Regions from separate parts of the Abyssisolibacter fermentans genome, predicted to be linked through region 1. Evidence: riboswitches for the same ligand, from Rfam matches in the RefSeq annotation. Region 1 holds a riboswitch; the other holds the start of a gene.
The links. Region 1 has a riboswitch for lysine ahead of AYC61_RS07980 (transporter substrate-binding domain-containing protein). Riboswitches for the same ligand answer to the same signal wherever they lie in the genome.

Region 1 (3,223 bases):
TTGGCTTTTCCAAAAGATTTATACAGCGAAGAAGAGTTGATTTACCCGACCCAGACGAACCTATAATAGAAATTACTTCTCCTTTATTCACTGAAAAATCAATATCTCTTAATACTTCATGTGAGCCAAAAGACTTGCTTAAATGTCGTATATCTATTATCTTTTCCATACTTAACCTCCTTTGTTTAAAATTAATTACCTTTATTCTCCGTCTTGTGCAACATATCTTCAGGCGTTTCTACTTGCATTTGATTACCGCACATAATATAATGATCTTCTCCATCTATTTTCTTTTCGATATAACGTAAAATTCTTGTTATAGTAAAAGTCATTATAAAATATAAAATACAAGCAACAAAGAATGATTCAAAATATCTAAAATTGTTTCCTGCAATTGATTTCGTTTGGAAATATAATTCTGTTACTGAAATTACGTTAAGCACTGAAGTATCTTTTATATTTATAACAAATTCATTTCCTGTTGCTGGCAGTATATTTCTTATTACTTGTGGCAGTACAACGTTCATCATAGTTTGTATATGATTCATTCCTATCGCGTGAGCTGCTTCAAATTGCCCCTTATCAATGGAAACAATACCTCCACGAACAATTTCTGACATATATGCTCCTGTATTAACAGATACAATAAAAATTGCCGCTGCTAGTTTATTCATATGAATATCGAATGCTAAAGCAGATCCATAGTAAATTACCATAGCTTGAACTATCATAGGTGTTCCTCTAAAGAACTCTATATAAATTGAAAAAATAATATTAGCAAATTTAAGAATTATTCTCTTTAAACCTTTTTCAGGCATTGGTGTAGTACGAACCACACCTACTAATAAACCAATTATAGAGCCTAAAACAGTACCGATAATAGAAATCAAGAGTGTTACGCCAGCTCCACGAATAAACATTGGCCAGTTTTCTGTTATAATTCTTGATATCCAATCTAAACTCATAGCTTACCTCCTTTATTACGATAAAACCGGTTGCATCAAAAATGCACCCGGTTTAAAATTAATTAACTGCTGGTTGATTCTTAACTGCATCGTCCATTATACTTTTTTGTTCTTCTACAGAAATACCTTTTAATATCTCATTTATTTTTTTAGTTAATTCACTGCCTTTTTTAACTCCTACAGCTATTGCAGTATCATCCTCAGATGTAACAAATCCATCACTAAATTCAATCATTTTGAAATTCTCATTTGCTGTTTCTGCACTTACTCCTTCTGGACGCTCTGAAATATATCCATCAATCATTCCAGATTCAAGAGCAACTCTCATAGCTGGGAAATTATCCATAGCTTGCTCTTTAACTACACCTTCTATTTGATCAATTACAGAATAATGGAATGTGTTTAATTGAGCAGTTATCTTTGCTCCTTCAAAATCTTGAATAGAAGTAGCTCCTTCATACTTTCCACCATTCTTAACAATCATAACTAAATCTGATTTATAATAGTTATCTGTAAAATCTATTGTTTCTTTACGTTTTTCTGTTGGTGACATTCCAGCAACAATAGCATCAATCTTGCCAGATAATAATGCTGGTACAAGTCCATCCCATTCAACCTTAACAATCACTAATTCTTTTCCTAAACCTTTAGCGATTTTCTTTGCCATCTCTACATCATATCCACCTGCGTATTCTGCAGCACCATCAATTTTAACAGCACCATTTGAATCGCCTGTTTGTGTCCAGTTAAAAGGAGCATATCCTGCTTCAAGACCTACTCTAAACACTTCACTTTTTTGGCTCTCTGTATCTGTATTGCTAGATCCACATCCTGCTAATGGCATAACTAATAGTGCCATTATAATCATTAATACTATTCCTTTTTTCATTCTAAATCTCTCCTTTTTATTATTTAGTTAAATACCTACGTTTCGTATGTGTTGCACTGTGTTGTCAAGTTGTTATAGAGATTTAGGCAAACAAAAAAGACATGAAGTAAGCTCATGTCCCTATATACATAGTTCCCCATATAGCCTCTTCTTTCTCAAATGAGATAGTACAACTCAATAAACCGAGATATTTATTGAGACAGTCCTACAGCTATTAACCGTAGACCCAGCAAATAATACTTGAGGGTATTATAAGCTTCGGCGATATTTCCTATCCCTTAGTATCAAAGCTCCTCAAACTCCACTAAGGTCTGTTAAACGTCGCGCCTCTACCTCACTTCAAAAGCGAGGTCTTATTAAATTATGTTTTATATATTATAATATTATTTGACATTTGTCAATATTTTTTGCTAAATTTCTCTTTTTTATAAATTGCAATATTAAATGTCGCATTAAATTTGTTAAGTTATTCCATGTTTAATTTTGTAAATAGTATATGCTGATACTACCATACATAAATGCTATTAAGAATATAATACACTCACCGCTCTACATTCAACTATCTTAATTGTAGTGCAAATATTAATACTAAAATAAGGCATATAGGAACAGCAACAGCAATAAATAAGCTTTGATTTTCTAATCCTTTTAGAATTTTTTGTATACTTCTCCTCAAGCCAATAGGTGCATGTATATAAATTTTCATCTTGACATATAAGTTTTAAATATGTTAATATTAGGTTATTATTATATTATTAATTTAAGGAGTTGAGAGTTTTAATGTACAGATATGATGTTCTTACAATTGATTTAATTTAACTAAGGCGGGACTATGCCCTTTTTTAGCTAAATCAATTTGATAAGAATTTTCATAAATAGTACACTTGCTCTTTTTTTGTTGTCTAAAAATATGATTTAAACACAATAAAAGTTTTATTAAACATATTATCTAATATAAATACATTAAGAGTATTTTAGTGTATAAGTGTAAAATTCTTATTATTTGATTGATTTGCAATTTAAGTTAAATCAATTTAAGAATTTTCATTAAGTACATTAAATACTCTTTTTCTATTTTATAATAATATAATTATAATTTAAGTATTAAGGAAAGGGAATTTTATGTTCTCTTTCTTTTTTTATGTATGAAAGTCTAAAAATAAGAATTAGACTCTTTACTCTTAATTAGGAGATGATATAAATGATTTTACAGTTGAACGATATAGGTATAAGTTTTGGAGGAGAAACTTTGCTTAATAAAATAAATATGAAAATAGAGAAAGCAGAAAAAATAGGATTAATTGGCGTTAATGGTGCTGGTAAATCTACAATATTAAGAATAATATCAGGTGAACTTCTACCAGAAACA
Region 2 (3,223 bases), on a different contig from region 1:
TACATCATTATCCATACGCCATGCACTACTATTATCTACAACTGTAACACCTTTTTCTTTAGCTATAGGAGCAAATTTTTTACTTATATCTCCCCCAGCTGAGAACAAAGCTATATCAATATCTCTATCAAAGGATTCTGTTGTAAGCTCCTCAACTGTATACTCTTCACCGTTAAACATTATCTTGCTGCCTTTTGACTTTGCTGAAGCGAAAAAGTATATATTATTAACTGGAAAATCTCTTTCTTCTAAAACTTTAATAAAAGTTCTTCCAACCATTCCTGTAGCGCCAACTATTGCAATATTTGCTTTTTTCATTTTAACAACCTCCATATATTCAACTTAAATCTATAATATATAATAATAACATCTATTTATGTGTAACGGGGTAAATTTCCTTGAATTAATAATGATTTTTTCCTTTACCGTGTTACTTCTATAAATTAAATGCTCTTGCTAAGCTGTTTACTGCTCTAAGCATATCACTTTTATTTAATGCATAAGAAACACTTATTTCTGATGTTGTTACTTGCTTAAACTCAATATTATTTTCGGAAAAAGCTTTAAAAATATTAGCTGCTACACCTGATTGATTCATCATACCAACACCTACTAAAGAAATCTTAATAAGATCTTCATCTATAGTATATTCAACATCATTCATATTAGCACTATATGTGGTTAATACTTTTTCTACATTAAACCTATCATCTGCATTACATGTAAATGATACACTAACCATCCCTTTCTTTGGTGCTGTTTGACTTATCATGTCTATATTAATATGATTTTCTGCAAGTATTTCAAACAATCTAGATATATTTTGTGGCTTGTAGTATATATTATCAACTGTAATCATTAAAATACCTTCGCAAACTGATAAACCTGTTACTCCTTTCTCTTCCATATTATCCAACTCCCTTATATAAGTTCCTGCTATTTCTCCTGTATTAAAGGCAACCATTATTGGAACATTATAATTTTTACCTAACTGTACAGCTCTTGTTTCTAAAACTCCAGCTCCTAAACTGGACATCTCCATCATTTCTTCGTAAGATATTGTTTCTAACTTTTTAGCTTTCTGATACACTCTTGGGTCAACAGTATATATACCATCTACATCTGTATAAATCTCACAAGAACATTTTAACATTGCTGCTAATGCAACTGCCGTAGTATCTGAGCCACCTCTACCAAGCGTAGTAATTTCACCACTTTCATTTATTCCTTGAAATCCAGCAACAACAACTACATAATCTTGATCTAAGTACTTTTCAAGTTTTTGTGTGTTTATCTCAGTTATCACATTTTTAGTATGAGCTCCCTTTGTTTTTATATCAGCTTGAAATCCCGTAAGCGATATAGCCTTATATCCTTCTTCTTCGATTGCCATTGATAAAAGTGCTATTGACTGCTGTTCACCAGTTGAAATTAACACATCCATTTCTCTAGAATTAGGTACATTTGAGATTTGTTTAGCCATTTTTATTAATTTATCTGTAGTTTTACCCATAGCTGATACAACTACTACAACATTTTTTCCTTGTTTTTTTTGTTTAATAACTCTCCTAGCTACAGCTTTAATTTTCTCAATGGTACCAACTGATGTTCCTCCATACTTCATTACTACCCTTTCCATATCATCACCGCTTTCGTTATCTTTAGTGATTTAAATCGTTACATTATGACCTGTATGTTATTTATCACATATACCAAAATACTCGTTATATATTTCATCACTCATTTATACTTTTCACATTATAATAACTAAAAGCTAACTTTTATTTTCTTTAAAGTAAAAGAAAAAAGCCTCGAGTAAAAGAACTCAAGACTTTTGCATACACAAATAACCTATTCTCTTACCCTAATGTGAAACAGCACTCCTATAGAAAACTGGGTGATTCTCAATAGACAGTACCATATTTATTCAACATAGTCCCAACATACAAAATACCAAACATCTTGTACGTTTCGGCAGTAACCCCTTTCTTGCTTAAAGCAATACTAATGACTCCTGCGGCCTCTGTAACACATTACTATTTAATTCGTTTAATACACTATAACAGTATAATAATATATTGTCAATAGATTTTATTAAATATTTTGAATAATCTAAAATAAAGAAACTGATTAACTACAAATAACTTTAAGCATAATTTGGAATATAATAAGTATGGTTAAAATCCTCATATGAACAACAAACACATAAGCAACCATTTGTTCCTCTACCAATGACATTAGTAGTTACTACTTTTTTAGTTAACTTCCTCATTTAATCACTACCTTTCATATTTATTTTTAATAAAAAAACTTATTTTAATTATTATATCATGAATTGTTTGTTATATGTGTTATTTTTTTTATTATTTGTAATTTTTTTATATTATCGTTTCTATTTTAATTAATTTTCACAAATTTCAAAACCGTTTTCAGAAATTATGCAATCATAAATAGTTTCTATAATTTATTGAGACGAGCAAATAACACTTTTAACTTTAAAAGTATAATTTTTTAATTATCACAGTAGTACGATTTATAGATATTGATAGACCTTTACATTCGATAATATGTAGTTTTTTTTACCTACTAAAAAATTAGGTTATTCAACCTAATTTTTTTAATATCTTATTATTTTGTTTTTTGTTACAATTCCCTTTATAAGCTTATTTGGCTTAACTTTGTCATTTGATATTTTGTATGCATCTAGTATCATTCTTTCTGCTTCTCTTGCTTTATCCATATCATTTGCATGTATGATTGCTATTATTTCGCCTTTTTCAACTTCTGCTCCTACTTTTTTGTTTAAATATATTCCTACTGTTAAATCTATTTGAGATTCTTTTGTCTCTCTACCTGCACCTAAAATTAATGCCGCTCTGCCTATATCATCAGCTTTGATATGATTAACATAACCTTTATCCTTTGCTTTAACTTTGTATATATATTTTGCTTGTTCAAAAGCATCTAAATCATCTATATACTTTGTATCTCCACCTTGTGCTTTAATAAATTCTCTAAGCTTTCTTAAACCAGCACCTGTTTCAATAGTTTGCTCAATCATGTTTCTTGCAGCTTCAGTATCATTTGCAACACCACCAAGCAACAGCATATATGTACCTAAAGTTATACATAATTTTGTTAAATCTTCAGGTCCACTTCCCTTCAATGTATCAATAGCTTCTTTTACTTCTAAAATATTGCCTACAGCATTACCTAATGGTTG

Region 2: linked by a shared signal. The riboswitch ahead of AYC61_RS16055 (aspartate kinase) and the one ahead of AYC61_RS07980 (transporter substrate-binding domain-containing protein) in region 1 are both predicted to bind lysine.

What each region holds. Positions count from the first base shown of each region.
Region 1 is NZ_LOHE01000050.1:9,769-12,991, reverse strand. It holds gene AYC61_RS07990 (amino acid ABC transporter ATP-binding protein) at 1-169, opposite strand, end outside; gene AYC61_RS07985 (amino acid ABC transporter permease) at 192-965, opposite strand; gene AYC61_RS07980 (transporter substrate-binding domain-containing protein) at 1,024-1,809, opposite strand; lysine riboswitch at 2,012-2,194, opposite strand; gene AYC61_RS21565 (hypothetical protein) at 2,414-2,560, opposite strand; gene AYC61_RS07975 (ABC-F family ATP-binding cassette domain-containing protein) at 3,056-3,223, shown strand, end outside.
Region 2 is NZ_LOHE01000080.1:76,088-79,310, reverse strand. It holds gene AYC61_RS16060 (aspartate-semialdehyde dehydrogenase) at 1-318, opposite strand, end outside; gene AYC61_RS16055 (aspartate kinase) at 437-1,639, opposite strand; lysine riboswitch at 1,868-2,034, opposite strand; gene AYC61_RS22115 (hypothetical protein) at 2,147-2,272, opposite strand; gene AYC61_RS16050 (pyrimidine-nucleoside phosphorylase) at 2,618-3,223, opposite strand, start outside.